4 regions of the Streptosporangium sp. NPDC002607 genome follow, and region 2 is predicted to be linked to each of the others. Evidence: riboswitches for the same ligand, from Rfam matches in the RefSeq annotation. Region 2 holds a riboswitch; each other region holds the start of a gene.
The links. Region 2 has a riboswitch for cyclic di-AMP ahead of ACWD3H_RS18400 (coiled-coil domain-containing protein). Riboswitches for the same ligand answer to the same signal wherever they lie in the genome.
Positions count from the first base shown of each region.

Region 1: it holds a riboswitch for cyclic di-AMP, as region 2 does, so the genes downstream of both, ACWD3H_RS29865 (CHAP domain-containing protein) here and ACWD3H_RS18400 (coiled-coil domain-containing protein) in region 2, are expected to answer to the same signal.
Region 3: it holds a riboswitch for cyclic di-AMP, as region 2 does, so the genes downstream of both, ACWD3H_RS10905 (C40 family peptidase) here and ACWD3H_RS18400 (coiled-coil domain-containing protein) in region 2, are expected to answer to the same signal.
Region 4: it holds a riboswitch for cyclic di-AMP, as region 2 does, so the genes downstream of both, ACWD3H_RS00605 (NlpC/P60 family protein) here and ACWD3H_RS18400 (coiled-coil domain-containing protein) in region 2, are expected to answer to the same signal.

Region 1 is NZ_JBSFWD010000031.1:379-5,882, forward strand. It holds partial or broken gene iscB (RNA-guided endonuclease IscB) at 1-885, shown strand, start outside; partial or broken gene ACWD3H_RS29860 (mycothiol transferase) at 916-1,449, shown strand; gene ACWD3H_RS29865 (CHAP domain-containing protein) at 1,349-2,059, opposite strand; cyclic di-AMP (ydaO/yuaA leader) riboswitch at 2,078-2,216, opposite strand; gene ACWD3H_RS29870 (TetR/AcrR family transcriptional regulator) at 2,710-3,288, opposite strand; gene ACWD3H_RS29875 (oxidoreductase) at 3,307-4,185, opposite strand; gene ACWD3H_RS29880 (hypothetical protein) at 4,344-5,363, shown strand; gene ACWD3H_RS29885 (DUF6716 putative glycosyltransferase) at 5,501-5,504, shown strand, end outside.
Region 2 is NZ_JBSFWD010000014.1:155,901-161,404, reverse strand. It holds gene ACWD3H_RS18425 (TIGR03086 family metal-binding protein) at 1-542, shown strand, start outside; gene ACWD3H_RS18420 (50S ribosomal protein bL37) at 583-660, opposite strand; gene ACWD3H_RS18415 (HD domain-containing protein) at 915-1,511, shown strand; gene ACWD3H_RS18410 (DeoR/GlpR family DNA-binding transcription regulator) at 1,598-2,398, shown strand; gene galT (galactose-1-phosphate uridylyltransferase) at 2,395-3,474, shown strand; cyclic di-AMP (ydaO/yuaA leader) riboswitch at 3,547-3,683, shown strand; gene ACWD3H_RS18400 (coiled-coil domain-containing protein) at 3,738-4,661, shown strand; partial or broken gene ACWD3H_RS18395 (IS5 family transposase) at 4,729-5,504, shown strand, end outside.
Region 3 is NZ_JBSFWD010000007.1:177,644-183,147, forward strand. It holds gene ACWD3H_RS10895 (C40 family peptidase) at 1-486, shown strand, start outside; gene ACWD3H_RS10900 (class I SAM-dependent methyltransferase) at 559-1,257, shown strand; cyclic di-AMP (ydaO/yuaA leader) riboswitch at 1,600-1,759, shown strand; gene ACWD3H_RS10905 (C40 family peptidase) at 1,971-2,393, shown strand; gene ACWD3H_RS10910 (hypothetical protein) at 2,637-3,476, shown strand; gene ACWD3H_RS10915 (M48 family metallopeptidase) at 3,688-4,965, shown strand; gene ACWD3H_RS10920 (glycosyltransferase family 4 protein) at 4,962-5,504, shown strand, end outside.
Region 4 is NZ_JBSFWD010000001.1:125,564-131,067, reverse strand. It holds gene lysX (bifunctional lysylphosphatidylglycerol synthetase/lysine--tRNA ligase LysX) at 1-428, shown strand, start outside; gene ACWD3H_RS00610 (helix-turn-helix domain-containing protein) at 1,339-1,539, shown strand; gene ACWD3H_RS00605 (NlpC/P60 family protein) at 1,738-2,700, opposite strand; cyclic di-AMP (ydaO/yuaA leader) riboswitch at 2,793-2,940, opposite strand; gene ACWD3H_RS00600 (amino-acid N-acetyltransferase) at 3,276-3,929, shown strand; gene ACWD3H_RS00595 (RDD family protein) at 4,158-5,219, shown strand.

The DNA of each region.
Region 1 (5,504 bases), on a different contig from region 2:
GTCTCCTTCGACACCCACGCCCTGTCGGCCGGGCGGCCGCTCGAAGGAGCGGATTACCAGCGGGGCACCCTCGCCGGGTACGAGGTCCGCGAATACCTGCTGGCCAAGTGGGGGCGCACCTGCGCCTACTGCGGCGCGAGCGGCGTACCGCTCAACCTCGACCACATCCACCCCCGCAGCCGGGGCGGCTCTGAGCGCGTCAGCAACCTCACCCTGGCCTGCATCGGCTGTAACCAGACCAAGAACGCCACCCCCGTGCAGGAGTTCCTCAAGGACAAGCCCACCCTCCTGACGAAGATCCTCAAGCAGGCGAAAGCACCGCTGCGCGACGCCGCCGCCGTCAACACCACCCGCTGGGCACTGTGGCAGGCGCTGAAGGCCACCGGCCTGCCCGTGGCAGGCGCCTCCGGCGGGCGCACCAAATGGAACCGCTCCCGCACCGGCGCTCCGAAGTCCCACACGTTGGACGCGTTGCACGTCGGCGAACTGGAGAGCGTGACTGCCTGGCCGTCCACGGTCCTGGTGGTCACGGCGACCGGGCGCGGCACCTACGCCCGCACCGTCCCCGACCGATACGGGTTCCCCCGTCTTGCCCGGCCACGGAGCAAACTGCACCACGGCTTCCAAACCGGCGACCTGGTCCGGGCAAACGTCCCGGCAGGCAAGAAGGCCGGGGTTCACACCGGCCGGGTCGCCGTCCGCACCACCGGAAGCTTCAACATCACCACCCGGCACGGCACCGTGCAGGGCATCGGCCACCGCCACGTTCGCATGCTCCAGAGAGCGGACGGCTACGGCTACGCAACCCATTCAGAAACGCGGCACCGTGCCGCGTTTCCTCCCCCGTCTGAAGGCGGGGGTCTCCACGCTGGAGGTAACCGATGAAATCGCGGGCCTGACCGCCGAGCAGCTCGGAGAAAAGACCGCACCCCCTCGGAGCCGTCCCTGCTCGGGCTGGTCCGGCACATGGGCGTGGTCGAGCGAAGCCGGTTCCGGAACGTGCTGAACGGAGAGAACCGCCGGAACCTCTGGCGGCCCCCGGAATCCGGCGAGCACCCCGAATCCGACGTCGATGGAGCCGGTGTCGATGAGGCGTTCAGGGCCTGGGATGAGGAGTGCGCACACTCTCGCGGCATCGTGGATGCCACCGGGGCGCTGGACGTCACCGCGAAAGGGGCACCACGGTGGGACGATCGATGCGAAGGAGTCGCGAAGGCGGCCGGGGGAACGCCGTCAGGGGCGCCGCTCGAGCGAGCGGCGCCCCTGGGCGAGTGCGGATCGGCCCGCGTTCACCGGCGGGGTGCCGGGTGCCCGCCCCATGGGGGATGGCGCGGGCGGCGGGTGTGGATCAGTTGGCGTAGACGGGGTAGCCGTAGCCGACGACCTGGGAGACAGGCCGGATGCGCTGCTCGACGTTGCCGTTGCCGGTGTTGCCCTCGATCGTGGTGATCGTGCCGTCTCCGTTGTCCTTCTTCACGAAGCCGACGTGGTCGATGCCGTCGAGGCTCTTGCCGCCGGCCCAGTCGAAGTAGACGACGGCGCCGGGAGTGGGGGTGGTGCCCCAGTGGTGGTTGTTCTTGAACCACTTGGCGTGGGTGACGGTGTAGGCGTCCCAGCCCATCGTGGGCCGGATGCCGGCCATCTCGCCGACCCAGGAGACGAACATCGCGCACCAGGGGGCGTTGGCGTAGCCCTGGATGGTGCCGCCGTCACGGGCGACGGTCTCCTTGGCGCGCGGGGAGGACATGTACCACGAGTGGAACTTGGTCCCGCCGCCCTGGGAGTTCTCGCGGACGCCGATCTGCTTGGAGGCGAGGTCCAGGACCTGCGCGGCGGAGACCTTGGGCAGCCTCTGGGCCGCGATCTCGAGCGGGGTGCTCGCGGGCTTGTGCTGCGAGACCTCGGAGATCTTCGCGTCGGCGGGCGGGTTAAGAGCGGTGTGGCTGTCGGCCAGGGCTGCGGAGCCCACGGAGCCGGTCGCCAGGACGACACAGGCGCCCAGGAGGGCGCTCGCCACGCGGGGGGCGCTGAAGGTGGGGGTGAGGCGGTGCTTGGTCATAGCGGGGTTCGACTCCTTGCTTCGCTTCCATGCCGCCTACCGGGTTAGCTGACGGGTTCGGGCTGGGAAGTGCCCTACGGCGCGAGAACGCGCTGATTCACCCCAGGAACGTGGTTCCCCGGTTCCGCAGACTTCGCGGATTCGGCGGCCGTGCTCACCGCGGGCGGAGGGGTTCCGCCCAGGTGGAACACGGTCGGGCAATGTGACGGCAATGCTTAGATCTATACAGACCCAGACATTTGCCATGAACAGGACGAACGTACGTCACTCGGACAGACGATTACAAGTAGGACACATTGCCCTGACTTGGTGATACGTCCAAGTCGCAGGGGTACGACGGGGGGTCGCTTGGCCTGGGAAGGAGGCGGGTCACCCTCGTCCTCCGGCCGGTCGCGGTGGACGGGGTCGCGGCCCCGTCGCGGGCGGGATCCCCTGTTTCCTCGGCGATCCAGCCGTGTGGTACCCGCCGGTGGATCGCCTGACCCGGGATGGTATGGCATGATCGGGAGGCTCGCCGGTAAGGGTGTCAGGCCTTAACTTTTTGCAACAAATATTCGATGGTAAAAAGTGCGGAGCGGATGCGTCCCGCTCCCCCGGAAGGCCCGAACGAGGTTCGGCGGCTCAGGGGCCCGCCGGCGGCAGGGCGGGCCTCAGCTCTCTTGGCCGGACCAGGATCGGAACAGCGGGAGCAGGAACCGGTCGACCGTGTCCTCGACGAACTCCCGATCCAGTGGCTTACCGGTGAAGAGCAGCCGGTACCACACCAGCGCCTCGGTGGCCTTCCTGAGTTCCGCGGGGTCCACCGGCCCTGGCAGCTCGCCGCGCTCCCTGGCGCGTTCCAGCAGCGGGACGGTGCCGGTGATGTCGGGGCGGGGCACGTTGTCGCGCAGGGCGGAGGCCAGCTCGGGGGAGGTGAGGAACGCCGGAAACAGGCCGAAGATCATCGCCTGTTTCCGTTCCAGTATCCGGCAGAACCCGTCCACGACCCCGATCAGGTCCCCGCGCATCGACCCGGTGTCGGGCGGCGGCACGACGTCGATCTCAAGGTGGTTGCAGATCAGATCCACGACCAGCGCCTCCTTGCCCGCCCAGCGACGGTAGATCGTGGCCTTGCTCGCGCTGGCCCGCCTGGCGATCTGGTCGATGGACATCCGGTCGTATCCGACCTCGGACAGCAGACCGGCCGTCGCGTCGAGGATCGCCCGCTCCCGAGTGGGGTCGAGACGCAAGGTGCCTCCGGTGGTTCGCTAGTGCTGGCGGATCTCCCCGAATCGTACGCCGGTCAGCGCCTCGGACCTCTCCCAGAGCCTCGCCGCCACCGCCTCGTCCAGTGCCTTCGGCGAGGGGCGCAGCACTTTCGGCCCCGGGCCGATGTACTGCCCGCCTCTCGCCTCGGGAGAGGTGGCCGCGTACAGGGACGGCCTGGCGCCCTTGGCGACCGGCTGTGCCACCAGGCGCATCAGCGCGTTGAAGGGGCGGGTGAGGGCGCCCGGCTTCAGAATGCCGGTGGCGGTCATGCCCGGGTGGGTCGCCAGGCTCAGCAGCGCCGCCCCCGAGGCGTCGGCGCGGCGCTGCAACTCCACGGCGAACAGCAGGTTGGCCAGCTTGGAACGGCTGTACGCGGAGAACATGCCGTACCCGCGTTCCAGCCCCAGGTTCTCGAAGTCGATCGCGCCGAGGGAGTGCGCGTCGCTGGAGACCGTGACCACCCGGGCCGCGGAGGCGGCCAGCAGGCGTGGCATCAGCAGGCCGGTCAGGGCGAAGTGCCCCAGGTGGTTGACGCCGAACTGGGTCTCGAAGCCGTCGGCGGTGGTCCGCCGGGACATCGGGCCCACCCCGGCGTTGTTGACCAGCAGCTCCAGCGGCCCGTCGACGGTGTCCGCGAAGGCGCGTACCGAGCGGAGGTCGGCCAGGTCGAGCGCTCTCACCTCGGCCGTCGCCCCCGGCGCCGCCGCCCTGACCGCCTCCAGCGCGGCCCGGCCCCTGTCCGGGTCGCGTGCCGTCATGACGACCCTGGCACCGTGCCTGGCCAGCTCCAGTGCCGTCGGTACGCCGATGCCGCCGCTCGCCCCGGTGACCACGGCGGTGGAGCCGGTCAGGTCGGGAATCTCATCGGCTGTCCACATGCTCACTCCTCCGTGGTGTACGAAACGGTTCCGTACACCACGATAAAGATCGAAAAGACCGCGCGCAAGCACGCGTGGGCGGCTGTTCATCCGTGGTTCCCCGGCGCTTAAGGCCACCGGGTTAGCTTGGGTCAGTCGTGAACGGGTCATCACCCGGCGTGGAGGACGGTCGAGACCACGCGCGGGATCAGGGTTCGGCCATCGCCTGGGTGGAATCCCCGCTGCAGATGCTCTGCGCCGTGGAGGCCCACCACGCGGGGCTGCTCGGTGCCCGCAGCCACCTCGTGCCCAGGGCGAGGCTCCGCCCCCTGGCCGCCACCGGGCGCGAGCTCGGGCGCCTCACCCTGCCGCCGGGCCTGGAGCTCACCGCCGCGCGGCCGGACATGCCCAGGCCGCACCGGGGCGTGACCTGGGCGGTGGGCGACGCCTTCTCCGGCAAGGTCCAGTTCCGCTGGCTCACCGGGCGCCCCGGCCGTATCGTGATCGTCGACGACGGGCTGGCCACCATCAGGCTCCTGGAGCTGCTCGTCGGCCACGCGGGTACGCCCCTGCTGAGGGCCCGGGGGAAGGCGGGACGGCTCAGAACCGCCCTCGGCGCGGCGGCCGGACTCAGGTTGCGCGCCGCGGCCCGCTCGGGGCGGCTGTCGATCTTCACAGCGCTGCCCGTTCCCGCGGACCTGGCGAAGGCCGTACGGGCGAGAGGGGCCGAGCTGATCACCCACGACTTCGCCTGGCTGCGGTCGCAGCCGCTGCGCGTGCCCCGTCCCAAGGAGCTCACGGTCGTTCTCGGCACCTCGCTGGTCCGCAACGGCCTGATCCACCGCGACCACTACCTCGGCTGGCTGGCCGCTCTCGGCTCGGCCGGGCCGGTGGCCTACTTCCCGCACCGCAGGGAGGACCCCCACGATCTCGCCAGGGTCGGGGAGCAGCCCGGGATCACCGTCTACGGCGGCGGGATCCCCGCCGAGATGACCCTGCGCGGGCTGGCCGCCGGGCAGCGGGTACTGAGCCTGCCGTCCACCGCGGTCACCTCCCTGCGGGTCCTGCTCTCGGCCAGGGGCGTCCCGGTCGAGACGGTGGACGTCCCGGACGAGTGGTGGACGGTGGAGGCGGCCCCCTCGCTCCGCTCCCACCTGTCGATGTTCGCCCATCACGACACGGGAGCCACCGGGGCATGACCTCGTGACCTCGTGACCCCGCGGCCGGAGGCCGGTGGCGTGCCGCCCCGGGATGCGAGCCGCGCCGGGTCCGCCCATGTGAAATCGGATATGAAGCGGGGGATCCCCGTTGGAGGTTCTCGTTGAAGGTCCTGGCCGTGG
Region 2 (5,504 bases):
ACTTCGGCGCTCTCGTCCACCGGATCGGCCCCGACCAGTGGGAGAATCCGACGCCGTGCGTCGACTGGGACGTGCGCTCCCTCGTCAACCACGTGGTCGGCGAGAACCTGTGGGCTCCCGAGTTGCTGGCCGGGCGGGCCCACGCGGAGATCGGCGACGCCTTCGAGGGCGACCTGCTCGGCGACGACCCCATCAAGGCGTTCGACACCTCGGCCGTGCCCGCCATCCAGGCGGCGATCGATCACCGGGTCCTCGACCGCGTCGTCCACCTGCCCTTCGGCGACGTGCCCGGCCGGGAGTACATCACCGAACTGTTCGCCGACGCCCTCATCCACACCTGGGACCTGGCCCGCGCCATCGGCGCCGACGAGCGGCTCGACCCGGAGTTGGTCGCGGCCTGCGCCACCTGGTTCGCCGACGCGGAACCCGGCTACCGGCAGACCGCGGCCGTCGGGGAGCACCAGGCCGGAGAGCACCGGAAGGTGCCCTCCGACACCGACGCGCAGACCCGGCTGCTGGCCTCCTGGGGCCGCCGCGCGTGACCGCCCGTCCCCGTGGACTCGGCCTCTGTGATCAGTACGGCTAGCGAGCGGTCGGCCGCTTGCCGTGGTTGGCCTTGTGCTTCTTGCGGGCCTTGCCCTTACGCGATCTTCTGGCCATGCCGACCACCCCTTCCCTGAGGTCCTTCCAGGTCCCGCGAGTGCCGGCCTCCGTGATTCCGGACCCGTGATTCCGGACCCGTACGGGACTCGATGCCACCGGTTCAGACCTTCACGTTCCTCCTGCGACGCCCGGCGCACAAGGCCCGAACCGCGATCCGCCCCGCTCCGGTGGGTGCGTTGCCCCAACCTTGACGATCAGCGCCTCCCGCACCTGAGGATCCTCCCCTCCGGCCAGGTTCTAGGCTCGCCCTCATGCGCGAGAAGCTGATGGCCCGCTGGCTGTCCCTGTCCGGCCCCGAGGCCGAACCCCTCGGCCGTGAACTGATCACCCGGTACGACGAGCCGCACCGCAGGTATCACACCACCACCCACCTGGAGGCCGTGCTCGCCCACATCGACACCCTGGCCTCTCATGCCGAGCACCCGGACCTGGTACGGCTGGCGGCCTGGTTCCACGACGCCGTCTACGACCCGCGGCGCGGCGACAACGAGGAGCGGAGCGCCATCCTGGCCGAGCGCGCGCTGCCGGAGATGGGGCTCTCCCCCGAGGCGGTGGCCACGGTCGCCCGGCTGGTCAGGCTGACCGTCACGCACGCCCCCGCACCGGGCGACGCGGACGGGGCCGTGCTGTCCGACGCGGACCTGGCGATCCTGGGCGCGTCGCCGGAGGTCTACGCCGCCTACGCGACCGCCGTGCGCGAGGAGTACGCCTTCGTGCCCGACGACGCTTTCAGGTCCGGCAGGGCCGCGGTGCTGCGCTCACTGCTCGACCTTACGGCGATCTTCCACATCGCCGATCTGGAGGAGCCGGCGCGGGCGAACATCATGGCGGAGCTTGAGCGGCTGTGAGCAGGTGACCACCATAATTCAACAGTATTTCCCGGTACCCGCCGTGGTATTTTGGTGGAATCTGGTGAATTAAAGGGAGTGAGTCAATGCTCGCCCAGCAGCGGCAGCAGGCGATCCTGGAGAGGGTGCGGAGCAGGGGCGGGGTCAGGGTCGCCGATCTCGTCCGGGAGCTCGGCGTGTCCGACATGACGATCCGGCGCGACCTTGAGGTGCTCTCCGAGCGCGGGCTGGTGGAGAAGGTCCACGGTGGCGCCACCGCCACCGGGTCCGGCTCGACCGAGGAACCGGGCTTCGCCGCCAAGTCGGCGCGCCAGCAGGCGGAGAAGGAGACGATCGCCCAGCAGGCCGCCCGGCTCGTCCGGCCCGCCACCGCCATCGCACTCTCCGCGGGAACCACGACCTGGACGCTCGCCCACCACGTGACCGACGTGCCCGAGCTGACCGTGATCACCAACTCGATCCGGATCGCCGACGTCTTCCACCGCTCCCCCAGGGCCGATCGCACGGTCGTGCTCACCGGCGGGGTCCGCACCCCCTCCGACGCGCTGGTCGGCCCGGTCGCGGTCACGGCGATCCGGGGACTCCACGTCGACACCCTCTTCCTCGGCGTGCACGGGATGAGCGCCCGAGCCGGGTTCACCACACCCAACCTGCTGGAGGCCGAGACCAACCGCGAGCTGGTCGCCTCCGCGCACCGCCTGGTGGTGCTCGCCGACCACACCAAGTGGGGCACGGTCGGCATCAGCACGATCGCCGAGCTGGCCCAGGCCCACATCGTGGTCACCGACTCCGGCCTGGCCGAGGAGGCCCGCGAGGAGCTCGCCGCCTCGGTGGGAGAGCTGATCATCACAGAGCCACAGCAGGAGAGCGAGAGCGTCGGCCGATGAAGCGTACGATCACCCACCTGGCCGACGGCCGGGAGCTGTTCTACTTCGACCGCCGCGACGACGCCGACCGCGGAGCGGTCGACAGCCGCGACCTGCCGCCCCGCCCCGCCGCCTCCGAGTTGCGTTACGACCCGCTGACCGAGGAGTGGATCGCGGTGGCCGGACACCGCCAGGGCCGCACCTTTCTGCCCCCGGCCAGCGAGTGCCCGCTCTGCCCTTCCACCTCCGGCAACCTCACCGAGATCCCCTCCGCGGCCTACGACGTGGCGGTCTTCGAGAACAGGTTCCCCTCGTTCTCCACCTATCTGGGCGACTATCAGCAGGTCGGCGGGTTGAGTGAGGTCCGCCCCGGGGTCGGCCGCTGTGAGGTGGTCTGTTTCACCGCCGAGCACGACTCCTCATTCGCGATGCTCCCCCCCGAGCAGGTGGAGCTGGTCATGGAGGCCTGGATCGACCGTACGGCGGAGTTGTCGGCGATGCCGGGCGTGGAGCAGGTGTTCTGTTTCGAGAACCGGGGAGCCGAGATCGGCATCACTCTGGCCCACCCGCACGGCCAGATCTACGCGTACCCCTACGTGACCCCGCGCACCAAGCTGACCCTCGGGGCGGCCGGGCGCCACCGGGAGCGGACCGGCGGCAACCTGTTCGCCGACGTGCTCGCCGCGGAGCGGGAGGCCGGGGTCCGGGTGGTGGCCTCGAACGAGCACTGGACGGCGTTCGTCCCGGCCGCGGCGCGCTGGCCGGTGGAGGTTCACCTCTACCCCCACCGGCAGGTCCCCGACCTGGTCGGACTGGAGCCCGCGGAGCGCGCGGCGTTCGGACCGCTCTACACCGACGTGCTCCGCCGCCTCGACGGGCTGTTCGGCGTGCCGATGCCCTACATCGCGGCCTGGCACCAGGCGCCGGTCAACACCGGTCGCGACCTGTCGTACGCGCACATGGAGCTGTTCAGCATCCGCCGCGCACCGAACAAGCTGAAATATCTCGCCGGCTCCGAGTCGGCCATGGGTGCCTTCGTGAACGACGTGCTGCCCGAGGAGGCAGCACACCTTCTGCGCTCTGTTGTCACGAACTAATCACCAATTGGTCTCGTCTTGAAGTCGCGTGACCCTGTGTTTACCACTACTATCCTTCCCACATCGGCTGCAACAGCCGATATGCCTAATCCCAGGCGCATCGCCCGGGAGCCGGGGAACCACCGCACCTGGGGTGAAACCACTTCGGTGGAAGGGCGTTCTCCAGCCCGAACCCGTCAGCTAACCCGGTAGGCGGAAGGAGAGGAGAGTTCGTGGCGGCCCCGTCCCCCACGTTCCGTCGGCATGCGGCTCTGGCCCTTTGTTTGAGCCTGGTCGCCACGTTCACCCTCGGTGCCCCCACCGCGGGAAGCGCGGAGCCCAAGCCGACCGAGGCCAAACTCCGCGCCGAGCTGGCCAAGCTCGGCAAGAAGGTCGACGGGCTGATCGAGGCATACGCGGCCAAGCGCGAGTCCCTCAAGAAGGCACAGAAGGCCGAGGCCGTCGCCAAGCAGAACCTGGCCAGGGCCTCCGACCTCTACGCCAGGGCGGAAAAGCAGGTCGACTCCATAGTCCAGCTCCGCTACCAGAGCAGCATCGGAGGGCTGCCCGCGCTGCTGTTCGCCGACGACATGGGTGGAGCAGCGGTGATGGAGCAGCTCACCGCCCAGCAGAGCGCGCACCTACAGGGCTTCGCCGAGAGCTTCGAACGTAGGAAGAGGGCGACCGAGACGGCCGCCAGGCTCACCGACGAAATCGGTGAGGAGGCCAAGGAGATGCAGACCCAGCGTGACGAGGTCGAAGATCTGATCAAGGACATCAAGAACAGGCTCGACCAGCTCGCCCCCGTCGGCTCCGGGCGCCGCGCCGACGGCAGCTGGGCCCCGCAACTCCCCACCGGCGCCGACAACATCACCGACCGGACCCGGATCATGCGTGAGGCCGTCAAGAGACGCTTCAACCTTCCGTACGCCGTCGGTTGCTACCGGTCCGCGAACGACGGCGGCGAGCACCCCCTCGGCCGCGCCTGCGACTTCATGATGAGCACCGGCGGCACGATGCCCTCAGCCGCCAACCTCCGGCTCGGCGACGAGATCGCCGCCTGGGCCATCAAGAACAAGTCCAAGCTCGGAGTGAAGTACGTGATCTGGCGCCAGCGCATCAACCACGGCTCCGGCTGGAGAACCATGTCCAACCGCGGCGGCATCACCGCCAACCACTACGACCACCCGCACATCTCGATGTACTAGGAGCTGTTTGAAGTTCGGATCTAGATGAGGATCGGTGGTTAGCTGCCGTGACTGGTAGAACTCGGATGTGGCACGCTTTGATGTGACCGATGCCGAGTGGGCTTTGATCGAGCCGCAGCTGCCGCTGGCGGCGACCGGGCCGCTGCCACGGCGGGTGCGCGACCAGTTCAACGGGATCTTGTGGCGGTTTCGCACCGGGTCCAGCTGGCGTGACGTCCCGGAACGCTACGGGTCTTGGTCCACCGTCTACTCCCGGTTCAACTCCTGGGCCAAAGGCGGCGTGTTCCAGGGCCTGATGGACGCGCTGATCGCCGAGGCCGCATCGCGAGGACAGGTCGGGCTGGAACTGGTCAGCGTGGACTCCACGATCGTGCGGGCGCATCAGGACTCGGCCGGGCTGGCGGTCGCCGGGGAAACCCTGGACGCGCTGGAGCAGGCGCTGACCGAGGAAAAGGGGGCTCCGCTTCCCGAGCAGCCGCCGGTGCTGCGGGTGACGCGCCGCAGGCCCCACCCGATGCCGACGCGCCACAGGCGGACGATCGCGCCGCCATCCGGCGACGCCGTGAAGCTCGGGCGGAGGCGGCCGCGCTCGGCCGATCCCAAGGCGGACTGAGCAGCAAGATCCATGCCGTGGCCGATAGCGCGGGGTTGCCGCTGGTTTTCGTGCTCACGCCTGGGCAGGCCGCTGACTGCCCGCAGTTCACCACCGTCCTGGACGAGATCCGCGTGACCGGGCCGGTGGGCCGGCCCCGGACTCGCCCTGCAGCGGTGGCCGCGGACAAGGCCTACTCCTCCAAGGCCAACCGGGCCTATCTGCGTCGCCGTGGGATCAGCGCGGTCATC
Region 3 (5,504 bases), on a different contig from region 2:
GGCGAACTGGCCAAGGAGAAGGCCAAGGCCGACAAGATGGTCAGGGCTCAGACGAAGCTCCTGCGCGAACTCAACGTTTTCAAGACGGGCAATCCCGAGAGCACCGGGATCCAGTACAGCGGCCCCGCCTCGGGCAACGCCCGCGCCGCCCTGCAGTTCGCCTTCGCGCAGGTCGGCAAGCCCTACCAGTACGGCGGCACGGGGCCTGGCGGCTGGGACTGCTCGGGCCTGGTCCAGGCCTCCTGGCGCAGCGGGGGGGTCAGCCTCCCCCGTACCACCTGGGAGCAGTGGAGCTGGGGCACCAGCCGCAAGGTCTCGCTGAACGACCTCCAGCCGGGCGACCTCATCTTCAGTGAGGGCCTGGGCCACGTCAGCATGTACGCGGGCAACGGGCAGATCGTGCACGCCCCGCAGACCGGCGACGTCGTCAAGGTCGTCCCGCTCTCGGCCTACGGCCGTCGCCTCGTCGGAGCCGTCCGCCCCTGACGCGCGGTGCGCGGGTCCCGGCGGCCGAAAAACCGGGTGCGTCGCGCGCGGCGGCGCTGCCAGCATCGGAACATGATCACTTCATGGATGCTCGACGAACTCGCCCATGCCGGTCCCGAGCACCTCGACGCCGCGTTCGTCGCCGGGTTCGACCGCAAGCAGGGCAGGCCTGATCCGGGGGAGGACCTCGCCGCGCTCGCCGGGCGCGGCCTGGGGGAGACGGCGACGGTCGTGGAACTCGGCGCGGGGACGGGGCAGTTCGCGCTGGCCGCGGCGCGGCGGTTCCGGCGCGTGGTGGCGGTCGACGTCTCCCCGGCGATGCACGACTTCCTGACCGTCCGGGCCGCCGAGGACGGCCTGGCCAACCTCGAATGCGTGCGGGCGGGCTTTCTCTCCTACGAGCACGCCGGGCCACCCGCGGACGCGGTCTACACCCGTCACGCCCTCCATCAGCTCCCCGACTTCTGGAAGGCGGTCGCACTCGACCGCATCGCGCGGATCGTACGACCGGGGGGCGTCCTGCGCCTGCGCGATCTGATCTTCGATTTCCGGCCGGCCGAGGCCGACGCCGTGCTCGGCCGCTGGCTCGACGGCGCGGCCGACGATCCCGCGCTGGGTTATACCCGCGAGGACTACGCCGAGCATCTGCGCACCGAGTACAGCACCTTCCGGTGGCTTCTCGAGCCGATGTTCGACGCCGCCGGGTTCGAGATCGTCGAGGCGGACTTCAGGGAATCGATCTACGGCGCCTACACGTGCGTCCGGCGCTGACCCGTGCTCCGCGGCGGGAGAGGGCCCCTCGCGGCTTCAACCGTGAATTATGGCAAATGTGATGAACATTACAGAAATCGCGATTTGTCGGGCGTGATTCCTAGGGTGTGACGAGAGTCATATCTCAATAGCATAAATAGCCATTAAGCAGGGGTAACAGGAAGATCACGAAGGCTTATTGATCTTCTTGTTTGGCGAATGCTTTGCCGAAGGTTGGAGATCGGGGTAACTTCTGGCCTCGCGACGTGCAAGCCATGCCGTCGCGGTGAATGTCGGTCTTCGGGCCGGTGTCCCTATAGAAATCCAACCGGCCGCCGTTCCCCTGCCGGGGACGGACCTCATCACGGCGGCCCGCCGAATCTATGCAGCCAGGAGGCATGGAACCGGGGACCCAAAAGGCCCGACACAGCGTGGCCAGGGGTGAATCAGCGCATTTGCGCCGTAGGGCATCTTCCAAGCCCGAACCCGTCAGCTAACCCGGTAGGCATCAGTGGAAGCACCAAGGAGAAATCCTGTCTACCACCCCGTGTAACACCCGTCTGTCGCGCCTTTTCCGCCTTTCCCTCGGCGGCATCGCCCTAACCCTGACCGCCTCAGCCGGAGCGGTCACCCTGGGGCCGACGGCGGCCAGGGCGACGACGGACAGCACCCCTGAGATCCTGGTCAACACCGCGGCCGGAGTCTCCGAGCAGGCCGAGAGCACGAAGAGAACCGTGCACAAGGCCAAGGCCGGTACCAAGGTCAAGACCAAGATGAGCAGGGCGGCCCTGCAGAAGGTTCGGGCTCGCAAGGCCGTCTCGACGGCCAAGAAGCAGGTCGGCGATCCGTACCGGTGGGGTGCCTCCGGTCCCGGCGCGTTCGACTGCTCGGGGCTCGTCAAATACGCCTGGCGCAAGGCGGGCGTGTCCATTCCCCGGATCACGCACAGCCAGTACCGGGCGATCAGGAAGAAGGTCTCGTGGAGCCACCTGCGCCCCGGTGACCTGATGTTCTTCAGCGGAAAGGGCCACGTCGGCATGTACGTCGGCAAGGGCAGGATGGTCCACTCGCCGAGCAGCGGCAAGACGGTCCGGATCGTGAAGCTGGAGGGGTACTACCGGTCCTCCTTCGCCGGAGCGGTCCGGCCCGGAGCCTGAGCAGGGGCGTCGGCCCCGTTCCTCACATGTGCGGGGACGGGGCCGCTCCGTTTCCGGCGAAGGCCGCGAGCGCGTGGCCGGCGGCCTGGGCCGGCGCGGATCCGCGCTACCGGATCACCTTTCCGGCGGCAGAACACGGCAGGTCAGGGCACGCTCGCGCCCCGGCGGGCACTCCCGTGCGGGCCTTCACCTCCGGCCCGAAGGCCGGAGCGCCGGCCCGCGTTCCGCTAGCATCACATCGTTATGTCCGTCCCGAAGGGGCGCCGCACCGTGCTCGCCGGGATGCTGGCGCTGATGAGCGTGGGCCCGTTGGCCGGGACGGGACCTCTCCTGGCCGGAGCCGGCCCGCTTCCTCGCGACCCTCTCCACCGCGCCGGAGAACTCCCCGTCGACCTTCGCGACCTGTGGCCCGGTGCCGCCGTCGTCGTCCGGGGCGAGCACTCCCTCGTGATCGGCCACGACGTCTCGCCCGCCGTCCTGCGGGACCTGGCCGCCAGGGCCGACCGGGCCCGCCGCGCGGTCGCGGCGATCTGGGGGCCGGTCCGAGCGGTGATCCTGTTCCCCGCCACCGACGCCGAGGCCGCGGCACTCGCCGGAGCGGAGAGCACCCGGGGCCTGGCCGCGATGGCGACCGCGGACCGGGTGATCGTCCTGCCCTCGGGCTACGCGAGGCTCAGCACGACCGGCAGGGACGTGGTGATCACGCACGAACTCGTGCACGTGGCCACCGGCGCGACCCGTGGCGGCCGGGTGCCGATGTGGCTGTCGGAGGGCTTCGCCGACTACGTGGGCTACCGCGATGCCGGGATCCCGGTGCGGACGGCCGCCGCCGAACTGGCCGCCGAGGTGCGCGCCGGAGTCCTGCCCACCCGTCTCCCCGGTCCCGCCGACTTCGCCCCCGGCGCCCCGCGGCTCGCGCAGGTGTACGAGGAGGCCTGGCTCGCCTGCCGGTTCATCTCGGAGCGCTTCGGCGAGAAGGCTCTGGTGAGGCTCTACGGTGGCGATGTCACCGGCACGCTCGGCCTGTCGCCTGCCCAACTCACCGTGGCGTGGCGTGACTACCTCGAAAAGGAACTCGCCTGACATCCTTGTGTCCTTTCCCGGTCCAGGGCTCACCTGGCGGATCTCGCCGTGGCGAGGAGTGGTCGGCGGGTGCCTCGCGAGGCACGGGAGGGAGCCGCGGCGTGCCGCGGTGACCGGTGACGACTCGGCGAGGCGCCGTCCGGCCGACCGCGGCAGGCAGAAGATCCAAAGGACGGGGCCCCGGGTTCGGGCTCCACGCTGGAGGTGTTTGATGACGCTGAGCACGACGGACGCGCCCTCGGGCGTGCGGCCGGCGGGGTGGGCGCTGGCCGCGCTGGGGGTGGTCACGCTGGCGGTCGTGGCGTTCGCCACGCCCTGGCGGGCGCTGCCCGAGGGGGCCCCGGCGGTCGTCCCCGATCCGGCCCGCGACTTCACGGCCGAGCAGATCGCCAGGTCCGAGGCGTTCGACAAGCTGGTCAGCGTACCGGGTTACCTCTCCCTCGGCCTGACGCTGGTGGTGGCGGGGGTGCTGGTGGGCATCCCGCTGGGCGCGCGGCTCGTCGGCCGGCTGCGGGGGCCGTGGTGGTTGCGGGCGCTGCTCGGCGTGCTGGCGCTGTCGGTGGCCGTCGCGATGCTGCGCTGGCCGCTGGGGATGTGGTCGGAGACCTACCTGCGCGACTTCGGGCTGTCCACCCAGACCTGGCCGACCTGGACCGCCGACCGGATCAAGAGCATCGGTGTCGGCACCGCGCTGACCGCGATCATGGTTCTGGCGGTGGTCGCGCTGGCGCGGCGCTACCGGCGCTGGTGGATCCCGGCGGCGGCCGGCGCGTTCGCGCTGACGGTGGCGGCCTCCTTCGCCTATCCGGTGCTCATCGAGCCGATCTTCAACGACTTCAGGCCGATGGAGGCCGGACAACTCCGCGACGACCTGCTCGCCATGGCCGCCAGGGACGGCGTGCCGGTGGAGGACGTGCTCGTCGCCGACGCCTCCCGGCGGACCACCGCGCTCAACGCCTACGTCTCCGGATTCGGCGCGACCCGCAGGATCGTCGTCTACGACACGCTGCTCCGGGCGCCCGCCGACGAGGTCGAGCTGGTGGTCGCGCACGAGCTCGGTCACGCCAAGGCGGGCGACGTGCTCTCCGGTACGCTCGTCGGAGCTCTGGGCGCGGCGTTCGGGGCGTGCCTGCTCTACGTGGTGACCTCGGCGGGGGTCGTGCGGCGCCGCGCGGGGATCTCCTCCATCGGCGACCCGAGGGCGGTGGGCCTGGTCATGGGGTTGCTCAGTCTGGCCACGGTGCTGTCAGGACCGGCACAGAACCTGGTGAGCCGGCACATCGAGGCCCGTGCGGACGTCCACGCGCTGGACCTGACCAGGGATCCGGCGACGTTCGTCGCCATGCAGAAACGGCTGGCGGTCACCAACATCTCGGATCTGTCACCCGACCTCGTGGAGTACGTGCTCTACGCCTCGCATCCCAGCGCGCCGCAGCGCATCGCGCTGGCGCGCTCCTGGGCCCGGCTGAACGGTCTCTCCGAGCCATGAGGCGCACGCTGGTGGTCACGAACGACTTCCCGCCCCGCGCCGGGGGGATCCAGTCGTTCGTGTACGGTCTCATCGCCCGCCGCCCGCCCGGCTCGGTCGTCGTCTACGCCCCCCAGTGGCCCGGCAGCGAGGACTTCGACCTGCGGCAGCCCTACCCCGTGGTGCGGCACCCCACCTCGCTGATGCTGCCCACCCCCGCCGTCGCCCGCCGGGCGGCCGCACTGATCGCCGAGTTCGGCTGCGAGACCGTGGTCTTCGGGGCGGCGGCACCGCTCGGGCTGCTCGCGCCCAGGATGCGCGAGGCCGGGGTCCGCCGCGTCGTCATGGTCACCCACGGCCACGAGGCGGGCTGGACGGCGCTCCCGATCGGCCGCCGGGTGCTCGCCAGGATCGGCGCGCACGCCGACGTGGTCACCTACCTGGGGGAGTACACCCGGCAGCGGCTGGCCAGGGTGATACCCGAGGACAAGCTGGTGCGGCTCGCGCCCGGCGTCGACACCGAGGTGTTCGCGCCCGAGGCCGGGAGAGAGCAGGCGCGC
Region 4 (5,504 bases), on a different contig from region 2:
ATGCCAAGTGGGGCCAGGGCAAGCTCGTCCAGGAGATCTTCGAGGCGCTCGTCGAGCACACGCTCATCCAGCCCACGTTCGTCATGGACTATCCGGTGGAGACCTCCCCGCTGACCCGCCAGCACCGTGACAACCCGCTCCTCACCGAGAAGTGGGACCTGATCGGGTTCGGCACCGAGCTCGGCACCGCCTACTCGGAGCTGGTCGACCCGGTCGAGCAGCGCCGCCGCCTCACCGAGCAGTCCCTGCTCGCCGCGGGCGGGGACGCCGAGGCCATGCAGCTTGACGAGGACTTCCTCACCGCACTGGAATATGCGATGCCGCCCACCGGTGGCCTGGGGCTCGGCATCGACCGCCTCATCATGGCCTTCACCGGTAAGAACATCCGCGAGACCATCCTGTTCCCGCTGGTCAAGCCGACCGGCTGAGTCTGCGGGCAGCGCCGCCGGACCGCGTGGGACCTCGTCCCGCGCGGTCCGGCGGCGCGATCGTCTCCGCCGGGATCGAAGCCCGGATGACGGCCCGGGGCGGCATCCCCGGGGCGGGCCGGTCGGGCTCGGCGCGCACCTTCGAATCCCGGTCGGCGGTACCGGGTAGCGCCCTCACCACCTCGCGAGCACCTCTTCACCGTCCCGCGCGGCTCCGCGCCGGCGCGCGTGGGCGCGAGCACGGCAGGCGGACGATTCCTGGGCGGACGGGTCGAATCCCCATGGGCCGCAAACCGCGGGGTCCGTGCTCACGCTCCCCCGTGTAATTTCGGACGGCTTTCTGCATAGCGCAGAAACTCCCTTTTAAGCGTGTCCAATATCGCCTGACGCCCGTCGTCGGCACCCGATACTTCGCTAATGCCGCAAAGGTGCTCTTGCGGGCTTCCCATTTCAGAGTTTTCCGCGAGGTGCCGTCAAGGCGCCAGACGGCGTGGCCGTCGAAGAGCGCCAGGAAGAGATCGATTTTCCCGGGGAAAAACGGGTGGCTCGCTTCCACCGAGGATGCGGCCCCGCGGGTGCGCGCCGCCGCGGCGGTTCCGGCGAAACCTTGTTCTGCCAGGACTTCTGTTGTCGCAGCCAGGGGGGCACCTGCGGGCTCGTGCGGGGGCACGGTCGTGACTTAACCCCAAAGGCACTGACATATCATGAGTACTTCACGTAGCACCTAGTATGTCAATAGTGGGCGCTCGCTATGAAGAGTAGAACTTGACGACCTTTGAACAAGGCGTTTACCGTTCCTGGCGGACGGTATTCATTTCCGGCGTCTCGCGCCCGGTTTCCAGAGTGGGGGGAGTGACTCTTGATGGCATATCCAGAAGTGGATTCTCGCCATGGCGACAGCCCCCTGGGCATGAGTGATATCGGTCTCAGCGACGACGACCTCGTGCTGCTGGCTGAACTCGCCAAGGGCGTCACCGTCGACAGGGTGGGCCGCCGCCTCGATATCAGCGGCCGGACCGTCAGGCGCAGGCTCAGAGGCATCTGCGACCGCATCGGTGTCGCCACGGCGATCGAGGCCGTGGCCTGGGCGGCCCGCCGCCGCCTGATCTAGACCCTGCCCCTCGGCTGTCCTGCCCACCGCGGTCAGACGGCGCCTCACCGCGTTGCCGTCGGTCACCGCACCTGCGGGCATCGTCCGAGGGGCGCAAGTCTGCGGGGTGCCCGTCTGACCGGCCCTCGGCACGGCAGGATTCGCCGCCCGGCCAAGGGCCGGGCGGCTCGCGATCCGTGACCGGCCCGGCTCAGCCGCTCAGTCGGCGATCCGCACCCCGCCGGCGAAGGGCCGGTTGTCGATCGTGGCGATGTGGATGACGTCACCCGTCCGGGGCGCGTGGACCATCAGGCCCGCGCCGATGTAGATCCCGACGTGGTGCAGGTCGCTGTAGAAGAAGACCAGGTCGCCTGGGCGCAGGTCGTTTTTGGAGATGTGGGTGCCCGCGGTCCACTGGTTGCCGGTGTAGTGCGGCAGGCTGATGCCGACCTTCTGGTAGGCCCACATGACCAGCCCGGAGCAGTCGAAGGAGTTGGGGCCCTCGGCGCCCCAGACGTACGGCTTGAGTTGCTGGGTGAGCGCCCAGCGGGCCGCCTCCGCCGCCTTGCCGCTGCCCACGATGGGCACGTCGACCTTCACCCGGGCACCCCTGTTGCTGACGGCCCTGGTGCGCACCTCGCTGAACAGGTCGCTCTCGACCCGCGAGACCAGTCGCTCGATCTTGCTGCGCTTGCCCTCGATCTCCTCCAGGAGCACCTTGACCTCTGAGGTCCTCGCCTTGGCGCTGGCCTGTGCCCGCTCGGCGGCCTCGATCGCCCGGCCGACCTGGGCGACCTCCTCGCTCTGCTGCTGCTGGAGGGCGTAGTTGGTGGTGGCCTGGTCGAGGAAGGTGTCGGGGTCGGTCGCCTGGGTGAAGGCGAGTCCGGAGTTCAGGCCGCCGGACATGTAGTTGCTCTGCGCGAGGAGGGTGGCCTTGGTGCGCCGGGTCGCGAGCTCCGACTCGCTCGTCGCGAGGGTCTTCTTGGCGCTTTCCGCGGCTCGCTGGGCCTGCTTGAGCCTGACCCGCTCGCCGTTGTACTGCTCGGCGAGCGTGCCGATCTCCTCGTGCAGCTTCTCGGCCTGCTTGGCCAGTTGCTGGAGGCTGGGCTCGGGATCCGCCGTGGCCGAGACCAGGGGGGTGCCGAGGGTCATGATGGCGAACGCCAGGCCGATGACCGCCATGCGGCGACTCCGCCTCCGCGCCGCGCGTTCTCGACAGCGGGCGTCGCCGCCCGCGTGCTCTCCTGCGCGGTCGCGCATGCGCTTCACCAACGGGCTCCTCTCCTCGGCCGCCTACCGGGTTAGCTGACGGGTTCGGGCCGGAGGCAGCCCTACCGGGTGCGCCGGTGGCACTCGGATTCACCCCGAAGGACGTGGTGGGTCCCCGGTTCCCCTGGTCGGGAGATTCGGCGGGTCAGGCTTTTACGTCTCTGACATCGAGCACGGAGATTAGTGCACTCGTGGTTCCTGCTCAACCAGAACTGCGAACTCAGTAGAGGTTTCGCAACTGAAATGTCACGGAAAGATCACATGCCAATATGATCAACATGGCCATTACGCTGCCTTTGCCTTCCTCGCGGCGGGCGTGGCGTGGGTCTTCCCAGGTCCGGGACCGTGCCAAAGATGAGCTGCGACACATTAGAGGCGTCGTGCGCCCAGCGTGGTAATCCAACTACCAAGGGTCATGTGATGCCCCCGGGGCGAGAGTTAAGGATGAGCCGTAATTGAAGGCCGGAGAGGACGTACGCTGATCGGTCATGGAGCAGCTTGCGGAGCATTCTCCCGTGCCGTTCGCGAATCCCGGGAAAGAGGGGGAGCGGCGAGCCGGATCCGAGGGAGAGGGGCGGGGGTCACCCGCTCCCGGCGCCACCCCGGCGGTCACGGTCCGCCGTGCCCGCACCCCGGACGTCCGTGCCATCAGGCGGCTCGTCGACACCTACGGTGGAGCCGGCCCGCGCCTGCTGGAGAAGGCCACCGTCACCCTGTACGAGGACATCCAGGAGTTCTGGGTCGCGACTGACGCGGAGGGGATAATCCTCGGCTGCGGGGCGCTTCATGTTCTCTGGGAGGATCTTGCCGAAATTCGGACCGTTGCCGTCGATCCGACCCGCAGGGGAATGGGAATCGGCCATCGGATCGTCTCGGTGCTCATCCGCACGGCCGCGGAGCTGGGCCTGCGCAGGGTCTTCTGCCTGACCTTCGAGGTCGGCTTCTTCGCCCGGCATGGATTTCAGGAGATCCAGGGCACACCCGTCGCCCCGGAGGTCTACGCCGAACTTCTCGCCTCCTACGACGAGGGCGTCGCGGAGTTCCTTGATCTGGAGCACGTCAAGCCCAATACCTTGGGAAACACCCGGATGCTGCTGCACCTGACACACGAGCCCGACTCTGATGACTTTAGAGATGACTGACTGGAAAGGTGACTGTTGATTCCTATGTCGATACCTTGTGCAGCAGCAAGCATGTGCGTCTGACATTTGCCACATGCGCAGTCTAAGTGAGGTGACGCGGTGAGCAACGGACAGCCGCCGTATCCACAGGATGATCCCGAGCGCAGTCGCACACCTTCGGGACAGCCGGATTACGGGCAGCACAACCAGGGTCGAGCCCCTGGCGAACTCGACCCCGATGTGACGATCATGGGATATCGGTCGGAGGGATCGCAGCCGAACACCGGCCCGGGGGTGGCCCAGCCCGGCTATGGTCAGCAGGGCTACGGCCAGCAGCAGGGGTACGGGCAGCAGCAGTCGTACGGCCAGCAGGGGTATGGGCAGCAGCAGTCGTACGGTCAGCAGGGCGGGACGGACGCGTACGGCCAGCAGCAGGGCTATGGCCAGCAGGGCGGGACCGGCGCGTACGGTCAGCAGCCCGGCTACGGGCAGCAGGCGTCCCACGAGCAGCCGGGCTACGGCCAGCAGCCCGGTTACGGGCAGCAGCAGCCGTCCCAGCCGGGTTACGGGCAGCAGCAGTACGGTCAGCAGCAGCCCGGCTACGGCCAGCAGCCCGGTTACGGGCAGCAGCAGCCGTCCCAGCCGGGTTACGGGCAGCAGCAGTACGGTCAGCAGCAGCCCGACTATGGCCAGCAGCCCGGTTACGGGCAGCAGCCCGACTACGGCCAGCAGCCGGGTTACGGCCAGCAGCCCGGCTATGGGCAGCAGGGGTACGGCCAGCCTTACGGCGGCCCCCCCGGCGCTCCCGGCCCGCTCGCCGAGTGGTGGCAGCGCCTGGTGGCGCGGATCATCGACGCGATCATTCTGGCGATCCCGGGGGTGATCATCAGTGCGGTGCTGACCGGCCTCCTGGTGACGGCTCCCAGCTTCAACCTCGCGACGGGCGCCAGCACCGACGGGAGCGGCGTCTTCCTCGCGAGCCTTCTCGTCTCCCTGGTCAGCGCGGCGATCTATTTCGCCTACGAGTTCTTCATGATCAGTAGGGGTGGGCAGACCGTCGGCAAGATGGTCATGGGCATCAAGATCGTGCCCGTCGGCAGCACCCTGCCGCCGGGCGGGCTCAGCTCCGACGTCGCGCTCAAGCGCGGCGGTGTGTTCTTCGGCCCGCAGTTCCTGAGCTGGATCCCCCTCCTCGGCTGGATCGTCAACATCTTCAGCCTCGTGAACGTGCTGTGGCTGCTGTGGGACAAGCCCCTGCAGCAGGCGCTGCACGACAAGGTGGCCGGGACGGTCGTCGTCAAGATCAAGTAGTTCCGGGTAAATCGGGGCCGGCGGTTGAACCGCCGGCCCCGATTTCGTACCCGGGCCAGAAAAACGAGGACCTTGGCGGTGGGTAACCGCCTCGGCCACGGAAGCCGCGGAAGCGTAAAAATCATTTGCCATGCCATGGGCGACGCGGGGGGACTTATGATCGAGCCCCGGCGTGCTCGGCGGAATATTCGTGTTTGAGGCCGGACAAGGGGCTCAGGAGAGCCCGCAAGCCGCTATGAGACGCCAATGCCGGATCTGCCCCCGTCGAGGGTTCGCACACCAGTC